DNA from 4 places in the Salicola sp. AFF1 genome. Region 2 is predicted to be linked to each of the others. Evidence: predicted binding sites of a transcription regulator. Region 2 holds the regulator's gene; each other region holds the start of a gene.
What was found. Region 2 encodes sigma-54, which starts transcription at its own class of promoters, with help from an activator protein. Its sites were predicted from a motif close to TGGCACNNNNNTTGCTNT; they were not measured.

Region 1: a site for sigma-54 is predicted at 2,221-2,238, ahead of cynS (cyanase). Genes of this name have one in related genera too.
Region 3: a site for sigma-54 is predicted at 1,913-1,930, ahead of glnA (type I glutamate--ammonia ligase). Genes of this name have one in related genera too.
Region 4: a site for sigma-54 is predicted at 1,817-1,834, ahead of urtA (urea ABC transporter substrate-binding protein). Genes of this name have one in related genera too.

What each region holds. Positions count from the first base shown of each region.
Region 1 covers NZ_JBXAYL010000018.1:6,183-10,365, forward strand. Annotated here, with positions in the region: gene AC1RQI_RS12185 (formate/nitrite transporter family protein) at 1-346, opposite strand, end outside; gene AC1RQI_RS12190 (alginate export family protein) at 381-1,610, opposite strand; gene cynS (cyanase) at 1,671-2,111, opposite strand; gene AC1RQI_RS12200 (sigma 54-interacting transcriptional regulator) at 2,412-4,183, shown strand, end outside.
Region 2 covers NZ_JBXAYL010000004.1:120,963-125,145, forward strand. Annotated here, with positions in the region: gene rapZ (RNase adapter RapZ) at 1-30, opposite strand, end outside; gene ptsN (PTS IIA-like nitrogen regulatory protein PtsN) at 65-544, opposite strand; gene hpf (ribosome hibernation-promoting factor, HPF/YfiA family) at 560-868, opposite strand; gene AC1RQI_RS04110 (RNA polymerase factor sigma-54) at 935-2,485, opposite strand; gene lptB (LPS export ABC transporter ATP-binding protein) at 2,635-3,360, opposite strand; gene lptA (lipopolysaccharide transport periplasmic protein LptA) at 3,369-3,914, opposite strand; gene lptC (LPS export ABC transporter periplasmic protein LptC) at 3,938-4,183, opposite strand, start outside.
Region 3 covers NZ_JBXAYL010000001.1:62,478-66,660, reverse strand. Annotated here, with positions in the region: gene typA (translational GTPase TypA) at 1-1,618, opposite strand, end outside; gene glnA (type I glutamate--ammonia ligase) at 2,029-3,435, shown strand; gene AC1RQI_RS00365 (DUF4124 domain-containing protein) at 3,560-4,105, shown strand.
Region 4 covers NZ_JBXAYL010000010.1:5,840-10,022, forward strand. Annotated here, with positions in the region: gene atzF (allophanate hydrolase) at 1-1,433, opposite strand, end outside; gene urtA (urea ABC transporter substrate-binding protein) at 1,880-3,193, shown strand; gene urtB (urea ABC transporter permease subunit UrtB) at 3,255-4,183, shown strand, end outside.

The DNA.
Region 1 (4,183 bases), on a different contig from region 2:
CACCGCCCAGGTTACCGAGCGCGACCAGCCCCCAGTTCTGCAGTAGCCGCGGCAGGGTTACGCCGGGCCGGTTATCCAGCCATGCCATGGGTACCAGGGTGAATACGCCCGTGAGCAGGTCGTACCCCATGAGGTAGAGCATGCAGAAGCCCACCGGGAACAGCAGTGCGCCCACCAGGAAGGACCCGGTCTGGACGGCGATGGTGATTGTGAAAATCACCGCCAGAGCCAGTGTGGCGCCCGCCATAAAGGCTCGTATCAATGTGTCGCGGGCGCCCATGTAAACCTTGGACTCGCCCGCATCTACAAGCTTGGTGACGAATTCATTGGGTTGAAGATAGGACATATTGGTTCTCCTTCAGGACGTTGGGATTGGATGGTCAGAAACTGGCATCGACCCAGAGCCAGGCCTTATCGGTATCCGAGGTCTGCTGGTTGCCATCCTCGCTGTGATGGAGCGCAGCCTTGGCGCCGAGGGTGTAGGTGGTGTTGGGTGACCAGGTGGCTACGATGCCGGTTTCGGAGCCGTAGTCCTGGCTGTCTTCATCACTGTCGAAGCGGTGATGGATCGCCTTGAGCGAAACGCCGCTGAGGCTCGTGGCCAGTGACGCATAGGTATCCCGCAGCCCTGTATCCGGTGTGCTCAGGAACTGATCCGTCCAGCCGTTCATGGCATGGAGGGTGGCCAGGGGGGTCTGGAAGGCCCGGTTGCCGTCGTCCGACCCCAGCAGTTCCTGCCCGATGGACGCTGTGACCCCGCCAGTACGGCCTCCGGCTTCAATGCGGTAGTAGGGCATGCTGAAACTGCCCGGATTATCGTCGTAATCCGACTGTTGGGCGTATTCCAGGGTGTAGAGGGCCGCAACGTCGTCGGTGAGCGTGCTCTCGCCGCTGAAGCGCAGCCCATGGCTACGGGTTGAGTCCGCCGGTGCGTTCTCGTAGGACAACAGGTAGGTGTAGGCGGTGACCGAGCCTGCCTCCCATCCCTCATAGCGCGCGTTGAGCACGCCCGTATCCATGGCTGCATTGCCGTTGGGGCTTGCGTCGGAGACGATGCGATTGGCGTTGTAGAGGTAGCCCCCGGTCAGGGTGGTGTCGGGCAGGGACTCATTCACCACGGTGAATCCGTCAAAGGTCTGCTCGTTCTGGCGCCAGCCCACGGTGCCGATGAACCGGTGATTATCCAGGAAGAACCGTTGCCGGCCGTAGGTCAGCCGCGTATCCGCCAGGCCGTCATACCGGAGGTAGGCCTGATTGATCTCGGTGCCCGTGGGATCAGCCACAACGGGTCGGTCACCAACACCGTTGAGGGTGCTGTTGTAGGTGGCTCCACCCAGGCGGGTGACGTGCTCGGCCTCCAGAAAGCCGGTCAGGTTACTGACCTTGCCAGTGCGATAACCGAGACGGGTGCGCAGCGTTGAGGCGCCGGCATCTTGCTCCATGCCCTCCTGGTCAACAGCTTCATAGCGATAGCGTGTATCCAGATTCGCTTCCCCGTTTTTGATGGCCTCCGTCAGTGGATCCATCGCCTGAGCCGGGGCGGTTGCCGCCAGTCCTGCCAGCAGTAGCGGTATTGACCGGAATGGGGATTGCTCGTCAGTGCGTGTCATGATGGCTCCGTTTGCTCTTTGGTCCGGTTATTTCCTGACAGGGGCCGTGGCCCCTGACTGTTACCAGCGCCTAAAGGGGAGAAACTTGCCATCCATCGTGATCACGACGCGGTCCCCTTTAGGATCTTCCACACGATCTACGTCCAGCTTGAAATCGATGGCGCTCATGATCCCGTCCCCGAATCGTTCGTGGACGATGTCTTTCACGCTCTCGCCGTAGATCATGCATGCCTCATAGAGGCGATAGATCAGTGGGTCTGTAGGGACCGCGTTGTCCCAATGCTTGTGGGGGCAGCTCTGCAGGGTCTGTGCCACCTTGTCATCCAGGTTCAGGGTCTGGCACAGCGCCTGGGCCTGTTCGGCCAGCATCGAGTTCATGCCGTAGCAGCACGAGGCGGTCCACACGGGCGACATGCCAATGGACTCGGCCAGCTGGTCCCAGCTGTAGCCCTGTTCGTTCTTGGCGTTGAGGATGGTTGCGGTCATTGTTTCATGGTTCATGACGATGCTTCTCCTGATTCAGCGTTGTGCACTTGAACGTTGCATGCCCCTCAACGGGGCGTTCCCCAAGGCACCCGGAACCATCGTTTCCGGGCAGTGCCTCATCCCCGTCGCAGTCATCGTGCCAATGCGTAAATCAAGACTTATAAGCTTTAAAATCAGATGCCTATGGTGATATTGAGGAGGCGCGGCGGCTACGCGGTTTCGTGTTTTACGACGTTTCGTAGGGAGGCATTACGAAACGTCGTGTCCTGGCTCAGTGTTTGAAGAAGTGAGGGGGAAGCACGAAAGGGGACGCTCATGAACGCCGTGATGACGCCGCACACAGAGGCGCAGTGGATTGAAGTGTTGCCGGATCCGGCGCTGTTGGTGGATCCAGTCCGGGACACCGTGGAGGCCGCCAATACGCACCTTGCCTCCATGCTCGGGCGCCCGATCACGGAGCTGGCCGAGGGTCGCGTGACCACGCTGTTTGGGGGGCAGACGCCCCAGCTGGTCACCCTTACTGATGAAGCCATGACCCGGGGCAAGGCGTGGAGTCGTGAGCTGAGCCTTTTGAACAGTGATGGGCAGATCATCCAGCTGGAAACCTCCCTGTCTGTCATGACGCTGACCAGTGAACCTCGGGTCCTGATGCTGCTGCGCGATCTGGACTTGCTTCGCGAGCGCCGCGAACGCCACGAGATCAACAGCTATCACCGGGGTGGTCTGTTGCATTGGAAGCGCGTGGAGAACCTGTTCCGCGAGATCGAGCGCGAAAACCAGCTGATCCTGGAAGCGGTGGGCGAGGGCATCTATGGGGTGGACGCCGAGGGGAGGGCCACCTTCATCAACTCCGCGGCTGAGCGCATGCTGGGATGTCACCGGGATGAGCTGCTCGGGCGGGTCATGCATACGGCCATCCATCACAGCCACTCGGATGGGAGTCCTTATCAGCGCGAGTGTTGTCCCATCTACCAGGCGTTCCGGGACGGCGCCGTGCACCGCGTCAGTGATGACTTCTTTTGGCGCCAGGACGGCTCCGGGTTTCCCGTGGAATACACCAGCACCCCCATCGTGGACAACGGCCAGTTGGTGGGCGCCGTGGTGGTTTTCCGCGACATAACCGACCACCGCCGAACCGAGCACAGTCTCAAGGAAGCGCTCGAGGAGGTGGAAAGCCTCAAGCACCGCCTGGAGATGGAAAATGCCTACCTTCAGGAAGAGATCAGCGCCTCGCACAACGCCCATGAGATTGTTGGGCGCAGCGAGGCGGTGACGTCCATGATACAGCGCATTGACCTGGTCGCGCCGACTGGTGCCAACGTGCTTGTGACCGGTGAGTCCGGTACCGGCAAGGAACTGATCGCGAGGGCCATTCACAATGCCAGTGACCGGTCCCAAAGACCCATGATCCGGGTGAACTGTGCGGCTATCCCGACGGAGCTGTTCGAGAGCGAGTTCTTTGGCCATGCCAAAGGCGCTTTCACGGGGGCGGTGAACGACCGGGGCGGGCGTTTTGAGCTCGCGGATGGCGGCACGCTGTTTCTGGATGAAGTGGGTGATATCCCCTTATCGCTTCAGGGCAAGCTGTTAAGGGTTCTGCAGGAGCAGACCTTCGAACGCATTGGGGAGACCCGCACACGCCATGTGGACGTTCGCGTGATCGCGGCGACAAACCGCAACCTCAAGGCCGAGGTTGAGTCGGGCCGGTTCCGGGAAGATCTCTATTTCCGCCTGAACGTTTTCCCGATTGAATCCGTTCCGTTGCGCAATCGCCCGGAAGATATTCCGCCCCTGGCGCAGCTTTTTCTGCGCAACGCATGCCGGAAGTTCCACCGCGAGCCACTGGAGCTCAGCCGCGCCAATGTGGAGACGCTCCAGCGCTACAGTTGGCCGGGGAACGTGCGTGAGCTGGAGAATGTGATCGAGCGGCAGGTGATTGTGACCCGGGGCCGCCGATTGCATTTCGACCTGCCGGCGGACCGGAACGCCAGCGAGATGCCCTCCGGGGTGGCGGGTAGCGACAATGGTGGCGCGCCACAGCGGCCCCTGACCGAAGCCGAGCAACGCCAGCGGGAGCGTGAGAACAT
Region 2 (4,183 bases):
CGAGCGGCCGCTTACGATGGTCAGTTTCACAGGCCGATCTCCCGCCGTGTGGGTAAGGGCGACGTTACTGGGACGCTTTTTCGCTGGCGACGATCAGGTCGTACAGTTCCTGCGAGTCCTGGCACTGGCGCAGGCGCCGGCACAGGCTGCGGTCATTGAACTTCTCGGCCAGCTGGCTGAGCAGTTCCAGGTGCTCACTGGTGGCATTCTGCGGCACCAGGAGCACGAACAGCAGGTCCACCGGTTCACTGTCGATGGCATCAAAGTTGATGGGGGCGTCCAGCGTCAGTAGCGCGCCTACTACGCGCTTACAGTCTTCCAGCCGGCAGTGCGGGATGGCGATGCCTTGCCCGATGCCGGTGCTGCCAAGACGCTCCCGTGCAACCAGATTATTGAAGATCTGGTTTTCCTCAAGCTCCGGGTAGTGCTGGGCTACTCTCTCGGCAATGGTCTCGAGGATGCGCTTCTTGCTGGTCCCCGGAACGCCACAGAGGGCCAGCTCCGGGGCAAGAATGGATTCGATGGACAGTGATGAATGGACCATGGATACCGCTTGGGATCAGCGGGTGGCCGCACCGTGCTGGCGTTCCACCTGCTTTTCCTTGTGTTTGAGAATTTGCCGGTCAAGCTTGTCCACAAGCTGATCGATCGCCGCGTACATATCGTCGTGCTGGGCCTTGGCGTTGATGTCGCCCCCGGTAACGTGGAGCGTGGCTTCGGCGGTCTGCCTTTGCTTGACCACCGACAGCGTCACCTGGGTGTTGCTGATCTGGTCCGTATGCCGTTCAAGTTTTTCCATCTTGCTCCGGACATAGTCCTTCAGGGCTTCTGTCAGCTCGATGTGGTGACCTGAAATGTTGAGTTGCATAGTCCGCTCCTGTTGTCGCTTAGGCCCGGCCACCGGAAGGTGGCCATCATACAGGCGTCAGGCCCTCTAGACGAGACGTTTGCGCTCGTTTGAGGGCGGGATGTGCATCGCCTCGCGGTATTTGGCAACCGTTCGGCGCGCCACATTGATGCCCTGGTCACTGAGTATAGTCGCTATGCGGTTGTCACTCAGCGGTTTCCGGCTTTCCTCCTCGTTGATGAGCTTGCGGATCATGGCGCGGATGGCGGTGGATGAGCATTCGCCGCCTTCGTCCGTGCTCACGTGACTGGAGAAGAAATACTTGAGCTCGTAAATGCCCCTGGGGGTATGCATGTACTTCTGGGTGGTGACACGGGAAATGGTGGACTCATGCATGTCCACAGCCTGGGCGATCTCGGAGAGGATCAGCGGCTTCATCGCTTCCTCGCCTTCCTCGAAGAACTTCTGTTGATGATCGACGATCTGGGAGGCGACTTTCAACAGCGTCTCGTTACGGCTCTGAAGACTTTTGATGAACCACTTCGCTTCCTGGAGCTGATCCTTCAGGTAGGTGTTGTCGGCGCTGGCATCGGACTGGCGGATGAGCGACGCATACAGGTTGTTCACCTGGAGCCGGGGGGCGATTTCCGGATTGAGTTCAATTTTCCAGCGTCCTTCCTGGCGGGAGACGATGACGTCCGGGACCACGTACTCCGTTTCGTCCTCACCGATGGCATCACCGGGGCGCGGGTTAAGGCTCTGGATCAGGCCCAGAACCTCCTTGAGTTGCGCTTCGCTGAGACGGCTGCGGCGCATGAGCTGGCGGTAGTCCCGGTTGCCGAGCAGCTGAATGTAATGGCTGACGACCAGCCGTGCCTGCTTGAGCCAGGGGGTGTCCGGGGGCAGCTGGTTGAGCTGGATCAGCAGGCATTCCCGCAGGTCCCGCGCGGCAACGCCGGGCGGATCAAAGTGCTGGATGCGGTGCAGGACCGCCTCGACTTCGTCCATTTCCAGCGGGTCTTCGTCGTCCGCCGCACTGAGCCCCTGGTGGATTTCTTCCAGGCCCTGGGTCAGATAGCCGGCGTTGTCGGTGGCATCAACCAGAGCATGGGCGATGACCCGGTCGCGCTCGGACATGGGAGTGAGGTTGAGTTGCCAGAGCAGGTGATCCTGAAGGGTTTCGCCGCGGCTGTTGCGGCTCTCGAAATCCATTTCGCTGCCATCGTCTTCGGGGCGTGAGGCAGCGGGAGTGGCGGGAGCGCTCTGGTAGACGTCATCCCAGGCGGTATCCACGGGCAGGTTGTCGGGGATCTCGCTGTTGTCCTGCCAGTTCTCGTTCTCCGAGCTGCTGGCGTCGGTATTGCTGGTACTCGGCTCCTCTCCCCCTTCGCCGGTGGTTTCAGCGCTTTCATGGTCGCCGTCGCCGCTGTCCGCTGCCTGATCGGCCTCAGTATCGGTGTCGGTATCCGTCTCCGCCTCGGCTTCCTCGGCGGTTTCAAGCATGGGGTTGGATTCCAGCTGTTGCTGGATTTCCTGCTGCAGGTCGAGAGTGGAGAGCTGGAGTAACCGTATTGCCTGCTGCAGCTGGGGCGTCATGGTGAGCTGTTGGCCCATCTTCAACTGCAGGGACGCTTTCATGACCATCGACTGCTTTCCCGTTCCCGATTGTCCAGCATTTAGAAACCTTAATGGGTCCTCCAGAGGACCGGCAGGGATTTTGCTTACCCCTTCTGGATCGAGTGTACAGGCGAACTGGGCAGGGCGACAACGGTTCCAGAGTGCACGTGTTACAGACGGAACTCGTCGCCCAGGTAGACTTCCTTGACCTGCTGGTTGGCAAGGATGTCCTCGGCGGTGCCGGAGGCGATGATGTGGCCTTCGCTGACGATGTAGGCGGTCTCACAGATGTCGAGCGTTTCGCGCACATTGTGGTCGGTGATCAGCACCCCAATGCCGCGGTCACGTACCTGGCGCACGATCTGCTTGATGTCGCTGACCGAGATCGGATCCACGCCAGCAAAGGGCTCATCCAGCAGGATGAAAGCCGGTTCCACGGCCAGGGCGCGGGCGATTTCGGCGCGTCGGCGCTCCCCGCCGGATAGGCTCATCCCAAGGCTGTTGCGGATGTGGCTGATGTGGAATTCACGTAACAGCGCTTCCATGCGCTCTTGCCGTTGTGCCTTCGTAAGGTCGCTGCGTGTTTGCAGGATGGCCATGAGGTTCTCCGCCACCGTCAGGCGCCGGAAGACCGAAGCCTCCTGGGGCAGATAGCCGATGCCTGCCCGGGCCCGGCCGTGCATGGGCAGGTGGGTGATGTCGCGGTTGTCGATCCGGATGCGGCCCCGGTCGTGGGGGACCAGGCCCACAATCATGTAGAAGCAGGTGGTCTTGCCGGCCCCGTTGGGCCCCAGAAGCCCCGCAATCTGGCCACTCTGGATGGCAAGGGAGACGTCCATCACCACTGGGTGGCGGCGGTAGCTCTTGGCCAGGTTCAGGGCTTCCAGTGTCGCCATGGGGGTGCTCAGTTACTGCCGTTGTTGTCAGGGGAATCGCGGTCCGGCTGGATGGTCATCTCCACCCGGTCCTGGTCGTCGTCTTCCGAGCTGGAGGCGGTTACGATGCGTTCGCCCACGTCGTACACGATCCGGTTGCCCCGGAACCGGTCACCCTGCTGGCGGATCAGGGCTTCTCGCTCGAAGATGATGCGTTCTTCCTTGGCTTCATAGATGATCGTCTTGCCTTCGGCATAGACCGCTGGGGCCTGTTCCGTTTGCGGCTGCTTATAGGTGGCGGGGTTGCCGGTGGCTTCCATGCGGCTGAGGTTCTGGCTGTTACCCCGGTAGAGTATGACCTTGTCCGCGGTCAAAAGCGCTTCGCCCTGGCTTACGCGTACATTACCCGAATAGGTGGCGGTTCCCTGCTGGTCATCCAGCCGGGCATTGTCGGATGCCACCTTGATGGGGTTGTCCGAGTCCAGATTGAAGGCGTGCGCAGGGAGTATAAGGCCGGCCGTTAGCAGGCCTGCCAGGAGCCGCCAGGCTTGTCGGGCGCGTGCCGGGTTGGTCATGAGCGGGCTATCTCCCCTGTAGGTCAGCGGTTGAATAAGCGGGTGCTGACGTCATTTTCAAGCCTGAAGGCGCGGTCGTTGATCCAGCCGGTCATGCCGACGGCCTGGGTCACGCTGCTGCGGTCGATCAGGGTCACCGGAGCGTCAGTCTGCACAATCCGTCGGTTGTTATCCAGCGTCATGCGTTCGCTGAGGATAAGCACATCGCCGCGTTCGGCGCTGCGGTGGCGGGCCCGGACATCCTGTTCCAGAGTCAGTTCCGTCGCATC
Region 3 (4,183 bases), on a different contig from region 2:
CTTTTGTGGGGTTAACGGTCAGGTCGTTCTCGCGGCTGTGAATACCAATAACCATGCCCTCGTAGACTTCAGCGCCGGGACCAACCATCAACCGGCCACGATCCTGGTGCGTGAACAGGGAGTAGGCAGTAGTGGTGCCCTTAACCATGGAGATGATGGCGCCGTTGTGACGGTGCTCGGCCATGCCACCTTTAACCGGGCCCCAGTGGTCGAACACATGGGTCAGGAGGCCGGAGCCCTGGGTCAGGGTCAGGAACTGGGAGCGGAAGCCGATCAGCCCACGCGCTGGCATGATGAAATCAATGCGCACGCGGCCACGCCCGTCGGGAACCATGTTCTGCATCTCGGCCCGACGGTTACCCATTTCTTCCATCAGCGAGCCCTGATGCTGCTCCTCGATGTCCACAACCACCTGCTCGTAAGGCTCTTCGGTGGTGCCGTTGTTATTACGCTGCACCACTTCCGGGCGGGAAACGCCCAGCTCGAAGCCTTCACGACGCATGTTCTCGATCAACACCGACAGGTGGAGCTCACCGCGCCCGGAGACGCTGAATTTCTCGGCCGCGTCACCCTGCTCCACACGCAGGGCCACGTTGTGCAGAAGCTCCTGTTCGAGGCGCTCCTTGATCTGGCGGCTGGTCACGTACTTGCCGTCGAGACCGGCGAAGGGTGAGTCATTCACCTGGAAGGTCATGCTCACCGTGGGCTCATCCACCGTCAGCGGCGTCATGGCCTCCGGTGCTTCGCGACTGCAGATCGTATCCGAGATCCGCAGGTTGTTGATGCCGGAGATGCAAACGATGTCGCCGGCGTTAGCCTCGTCCACATTCACGCGGTTGAGGCCGAGGAAGCCTTTAACTTCCAGCAGCTTGGCGTTGCGCTGCTCGCCTTCGCGGTTGACCACCGTCACCTGCTGGCCAGGCCGCATCTGGCCGCCCTTGATCCGGCCAACACCCAGAACGCCCACATAGGGGTCGTAGTCCAGGGACGACACCTGCATCTGCAGCGAGGCATCCGGATCCACGGTCGGGGCCGGCACCTGGTTGACGATCATCTTGAACAGCGACTCCATGTCATCTTCAAGCGCATCCGGATCCTCGCCGGCGATACCATTGAGCGCGGACGCATAGACAACCGGGAAGTCCAGCTGGTCTTCTGTGGCACCAAGGGCGTCGAACAGGTCAAAAACCTCGTTGATGACCCAGTCCGGGCGAGCGCCCTCGCGGTCAACCTTGTTGACAACGACAATGGGATCAAGCCCCTGGGCAAAAGCCTTCTGGGTGACGAACCGGGTCTGGGGCATCGGGCCATCCACGGCGTCGACCAGCAGCAGGACTGAATCGACCATCGACATGACGCGCTCCACCTCGCCACCGAAGTCGGCGTGGCCGGGCGTATCCACGATATTGATGCGGTATTCGCCCCAATTGATCGCGGTGTTCTTGGAGAGGATGGTGATGCCCCGCTCCTTCTCCTGGTCATCCGAGTCCATGATGCGGTCGGTATCCGTAGACTTGCGATCCAGGGTCCCGGATTGCTGCAGCAGCTGGTCGACCAGCGTGGTTTTGCCGTGGTCAACGTGTGCAATGATGGCGATGTTGCGAATGTTCTCAATCACGAAAAGGGCCTCTGAATCACTGGTATTTCGAATGAAGGGCGGTGAAAATGAGGGTCGGTTGGGGATTCATCCCGAACCAGAGGCGCGGATTGTACAGCAACTGACAGCTTTATTCCATGAGCGAAAGAGTGTCAGGCTGTCTGATTCAGGTTCCAGGTGCACCGGGGTCAATCGCACCATAAAAGGTCATTCTCAGCCACAACGCACCAAAACTGTGCATTACGGCACCCCTGAAGCGCACCATTATGAGACCAATTGCCTGTTCTGCGGCCAATAAAGGGCACCACTCGTAATTGGCAAAGCTTTTGCTTAAGGGTGATCAGGCAACTGAAACGGCCCCACTTCGGTGCGCAGGGCCAGAGCCGCGAGCACTCTGCTCTACTCAAATGAACCATAGATGGAGTTCTGACATGTCCAACAACACGATGAAGCTGATCCAGGAACACGACATCAAGTGGGTCGACCTGCGATTCACTGACAGCCGTGGCAAGGAAATGCACGTGACCATGCCCGCCAAAGAGGTGGATGATGACTTCTTCACGGATGGCGCCACCTTTGATGGCTCATCCATCAATGGCTGGAAGGGGATCAATGAATCCGACATGATCCTGATGCCCGACGACAACGCGGTCACTCTGGATCCGTTCGCGGAAGAGCCCACGCTCAACCTCACCTGCGACATCGTTGAGCCGGCCACCATGCAAGGGTATGAGCGTGACCCGCGCTCCGTGGCTCGCCGCACCGAGGACTACATGAAGTCGCTCGGCATCGCCGACGCCGCGCTGTTCGGCCCTGAACCCGAATTCTTCGTGTTCGATTCCGCCAAGTGGAAAGTGGACATGGACTCCGCCATGTACGAAATCCACTCCGAGGAAGCGGCCTGGGTTTCCGGCGAGGACTTTGACCGCAACAACACCGGTCACCGGCCCGGCGTCAAGGGCGGCTACTTCCCGGTACCGCCAGTGGACTCACTGCATGACCTGCGCGGCGCCATGTGCTCGGCACTCGAGTCCATGGGCCTGAACATTGAAGTCCACCACCACGAAGTGGGGACCGCTGGTCAGTGCGAGATTGGTGTTGCAGCCAATACGCTGACCCGCAAGGCGGACGAAGTCCAGATCCTGAAGTACGGCGTTCACAATGTGGCGCACGCCTTCGGCAAGACGGCAACCTTCATGCCCAAGCCAGTGGTGGGCGACAATGGCTCCGGCATGCACGTGAACATGTCTCTGGTGAAAGACGGCAAGAACATGTTCTCCGGCGACAGCTACGCGGGCCTGAGCGAGAGCGCCCTGTACTACATCGGCGGCATCATCAAGCACGCCAAGAGCATCAACGCCTTCACCAACGCTTCCACCAACTCCTACAAGCGTCTGGTTCCGGGCTTTGAGGCACCGGTTATGCTGGCGTACTCGGCGCGCAACCGCTCCGCCTCCATCCGGATTCCCTACACCAACAACCCCAAGGCACGCCGGGTTGAGGTGCGCTTCCCGGACCCGTCCGCCAACCCCTACCTCGCGTTCTCCGCGCTGGTGATGGCAGGCCTTGACGGCATCCAGAACAAGATCCACCCCGGTGAAGCCATGGACAAGGACCTCTACGACCTGCCGAAGGAAGAGGCACTGGAGATCCCGACCGTTGCGGAAACCTTCCAGGAAGCACTGGAAGCACTGGAAGCGGATCACGAATTCCTGACCCGTGGCGGCGTGTTCACCGAGGATATGATCCAGGGCTACATCGACCTTAAGCGTGAGGACGTGACCCGCTACAACATGACCACCCACCCGGTGGAATTCGACATGTACTACTCCGTATAAACACGGAACCAGTACCTGTTACAACCCGGCCCGGGGCAACCCGCGCCGGTTTTTTTGTTGCATTGGCCTACAGCTGGTTCAATAATCAAAGCACGACATCCACCCATTGGACCCCGGAGGCGTCTTGTCCCGATCAACCGCCCTTGTGCACACGCTGGCGCTCACACTCCTGCTGCCCCTGGGTAGCGCGGTGGCCGACGAGGTTTACCGGCACGTGGACGAAGACGGCAATGTCACCTATTCGGATGAGCCCATGAGTGACGACAGTGAAGCCATGGAACTGGAGCCCTTGCCGGAGGTGAGCCTGCCCAAGTGGGACAGGAGCCAGCGCCGCAAAAACCGTGAAGGGCAGGACAGCGAGCGCAAACAACAAGCAAGCTACCGCTCCGTGGAGATCACCCAGCCGGAGCACGACAGCGCCTTCTGGCGTGGTGGCGGACTGGTCGTGGTGCGCGTCCAGTCCCAGCCCTCACTGAAGCCCGGGCACCGCTATGCGCTGGAAGTTGATGGGGAGCGCGTCAAGCAGGGGCGCAGCCCCTCGTTCTCCGTGAAAAACATGCCGCGCGGGACTCATGAACTCGTAGCCCATGTGATCAACGCCAATGGCGAAACGGTCAGCTCCTCAGACGTCACGCGGTTCACTCTGCACCGCCCTTCCCAACAGAACTGAACCCCACTCACAGTCGCGCCTCAACCTGGCTCCCCTACTAGGCAGACGCCCAGGCTGTGCACTTATTTGGTGCGCACG
Region 4 (4,183 bases), on a different contig from region 2:
AGGTGGGCGCCCACAACGGTTACCTGGATCGTATGCCCGTCCGGCTCCGGCGCTGCTTCCGGTGGGCGCTCACAGTGGGTGGCGCCAAGTGGCGTGGGCGCGTGGTTGAGCCATTGCGCGCCCAGGGCCTGAAGGTCCTGGTCCCGCCAGGCGCCACTGATCAGGGTGATGCCGAAGGGGAGGCCGTCCTCCCGGAATCCTCCCGGCAGCGCCAGCGCGCACAGGTCGGCCAGGTTCACGAAGTTGGTGTACCGGCCAAGCTGGGCATTGAGACCCACCGGATCGGCGGCGACCGCCTCGATCGAGGGGATCCGGGGGGTCGTCGGCACCAGCAGGGCGTCGATGTCGCTCAGTTCCCGGTCCAGGGACCTGCGCAGCTCCTGCTGGCGGTACAGCCCCTTAAAGGCATCAGTGGCGGTGAACGGTTCCGCGCGGCGGATGATGGAGCGCACCACCGGATTGATACTGTCAGGGTGGGCGTTGATGAAGGCGCCGATGGCGGCATGGCGCTCGGCGATCCAGGGCCCCTCGTACAGGAGTGCGGCCATGGCGTAGAGCGTCGTGAAGTCTTTTTCAATCAGCTCGTAGCCCAGAGCCCGCCACTGCCCGATGGCCTCTTCCCAGGCCGCTTTCTGCGGCTGGTCGCCGTGCCATTCCGTGTTTGAGGGGATGGCCAGGCGGTGAATGGGGCCGGGGGTCCGCAGGGCACAGCCGGGCGCGGCGGTCAGTGCGGGGGAGCGACCGAAGGGATCCGTATTGGGGCCGGACTCCAGGTGGTGACGGATCAGGCCCGCGTCGGTAGTGGTCAGCGCAAAGATGGAGACGCAATCCAGGCTCCGGCAGGCCGGGACAACGCCGCGGATGCTGATGGCCCCGCGTGTTGGCTTGAGTCCGACGATGTTGTTGAGCCCGGCCGGAACACGCCCGGAGCCGGCGGTGTCCGTCCCCAGTGCAAACGGGACGATCCCCCGGGCCACCACGGCAGCGGAACCGGAGCTGGAACCGCCGGCGATGGTGGCGTCATCGAAGGCGTTGGGGACGGCGCCCCAGGGGGAGCGCGTGCCGACCAGGCCCGTTGCGAACTGGTCCAGGTTGGTCTTGCCGATCAGGATGGCGCCGGCGTGCTTGAGTGCCTGCACCACTTCCGCGTCCGCTTCCGGTTGATAGCGGTAATCCGGGCAGGCGGCGGTGGTCTCGAAGCCCAGCGCGTCAATGTTGTCCTTGATGGCAAACGGAACGCCGTACAAAGGCTGATCCGGAGAGGTGGCGTCAATCTGGGCGGCCAGCTGCTCCGGGGTTGCCAGGCTGATCCAGGCTGGATCCGTTGCGTGCTGGGCGTCGAGCAGTGCCCCCAGAAGGGCCCTGGGTGATTCGCCACGGCGGTAGGCGTCCTGCCACTCCGCGATGGTCCATCCCACTGTGGTATTGGCCATGGTGTGAGGTCCCTTGCTTGCTTGTATACAAGAACGCCCAAGCAACGGGTGTGCCACGGTTCTATTTTTTCTGAAATCCGAATAAAAACAGCTTTTTGAAGTGATTCATCGCTTTTTGTGAGGGCGCCGTAACGGCTTGGTGTGCCCTGAATTGGGGAGCTGTGCTCCGGGATAGTGCAAGCCCCATTATTGGCCTGGCGTCTGGCTGGAAGGCTGTAAAAAAGCCTATAAAACAATCGACTATGTCATCATTTACGGAATCCAACCCGCCAGTGTCCGTTTCTGGTCATGCTGGTGCATGGTGCAATTCAATCGTTGGTATTCTGCTCTGAAAAGCTTGTATACAAGTCAGGTTGCTGAAAAAGGGGGAATTTCAGGGTACATGGAACAGTGCCTGCATCAGGGGCCGTGCGTAGGCTTCAATCCTGATGAACAAGGAGATTGCAATGAAAACGCGTGGATCCATCAAAAAAGCCGGTCTTGCCGGTCTGGCCCTGGGCGGGCTGCTCGCCTCGGGCGTGCTTCAAGCCGAGGAAGACCCCATCAAGGTGGGGATTCTCCATTCACTGTCCGGAACCATGGCGATCAGCGAGACCTCGCTGCGCGACGTTGCGCTGATGACCGTTGAGGACATCAACGAACAGGGCGGTCTCCTGGGCCGTAAGCTCAAGCCGGTGGTGAAGGATCCGGCCTCGGACTGGCCCCGCTACGCCGAGCAGGCGCGTGAGCTGATCGAGCGGGACAACGTGGACGTGATTTTTGGTGCCTGGACGTCGGTTTCCCGCGAGTCCGTGCTTCCGGTGCTGGAGGAGCTCAACGGCTTGATGTTCTACCCCGTGCAGTATGAGGGCGAGGAGTCCAACCGCCATGTCTTCTATACCGGGGCGGCACCGAACCAGCAGACGCTGCCGGCGGTGGATTACTTGATGAGCGAGCGCGGCGGCGGTGCCGACCAGTTCTACCTGGTGGGCACCGACTATGTGTTCCCGCGCACCACGAACCGCATCGTGCGCGCCTACCTCAACGCCCAGGGGATCGAGGATGACGCCATCCGTGAGGAGTACTTTCCCTTTGAGCACTCGGACTTCCAAAGCCTTGTCTCGGACATCAAGCGGTTTTCCAAAGGGGGTGACACGGCGGTCATCAATACCATTAACGGCGATTCCAATGTTGCCTTCTATCAGGAGCTGGCAAACCAGGGCGTTGATTCGGTGGACGTGCCGGTGATGGCGACCTCCGTGGGCGAAGAGGAGCTGCGAGGAATGGATGCGGGCCCTCTGGTCGGTCACCTGGCGGCCTGGAACTACTTCATGTCCGTGGACTCGCCGGAGAATGAGGCGTTCACACAGCGTTGGGCGGAATACGTTGAAGCCAATGACCTGCCGGGTGGCAGCGACCGCGTGACCAATGACCCCATGGAGGCGACGCATATTGGCATCCGCATGTGGGCGCAGGCCGTGATGGAGGCGGGAACGAGCGACCCGGACGCCGTGCGCCAGGCGGTTCCCGGCCAGTGCGTGGATGCGCCTTCCGGCTATGAGATCTGCATGGATGAAGAGAACCACCACCTCCATAAACCGGTGTTGATTGGCGAGATCCAGCCGAATGGCCAGTTTGCCACCGTTTGGGAGACCGATGGGCCGATCCGCGCGCAGCCCTGGAGCAAGTATCTCGAGGGCAGTGAGGACAAAAAGGCGGATTGGACCTATCCGTGGGTTTGCGGTGACTGCAAGGCGCCCAGGTACAACCTGGAATTCTAACGCGAGCGAAAGCAGGGCGCCCGGCTGTGATTAGGCCGGGCGCCGGGATCGGGAGTGTTCAATGCGTGGATTGAACGGGATACATATGATGCTGCTGGGCGTTTGGGTGGCCCTGGCCATGGTCACCGTACAGGCCAATGCTGAACAACCAGCGTCGCAGCAGCCAAGCCAGGTGCAGGTACTGACCGAGGGGCTATCAGGCAAAGCGGCTTCCGCCGTCCGCCAGCTGGCGACCGATGACTGGCAGACAGTCAGTGATGCCGTCGATGCGCTGGTTGCGTTGAAGGCGCCAGAGACGCTGCCGGTGCTGAAAGCGCTCAGTGACCGGCGCCTGCATTTTGATGCTCAGGGGCGGGTGTTGATCGAGGCCCCGGAGGGCGAGCGGTACTGGAACGCCATTACCGGGGAGCGGGTGTCGGTTGCGCAGCGGGAACTGTCCCAGCCCGTGCTGACCAATGCCATACGCCGTGGCATACGGCCGCTGATCGGGCGGTTACAGCTGCTGTCCGATGATGTTGCGGAGCGCCGGGCCGGTGCCGAGGAAATGGCGGACCGTCCCAGGCCGGACATGCTGGATACGTTGAAAAAGGTCCGGGAGTCGGAATCGGATCCAGAGGTGCTGCGGCTTCTGGATATTGCCATTGCGCAGCTGCAGCTGGACGCGTCCGACCCGGAAACCCGGCTGCAAGCCGTTAACGTGATTGCTGAGGTACAGGCGGCGCGCATGAAGCCGGCGCTCAACGCATTGCTCGCGCGTGATGCCCAGGGAGAGCCAGTGGAACCCAGTGCCGCCGTACGGGAGGCGGCGCAAGACGCGCTTGCGGCGATAGAGAGGCGCCAGCGCATCGCCCGCTTTATCGGCGACCTGGTGTACGGGCTTTCCATGGGCAGCGTCCTCTTATTGGCGGCGCTGGGCCTGGCGATCATCTTTGGGCTCATGCGGGTGATCAATATGGCGCATGGCGAGCTCCTGATGATCGGCGCCTATAC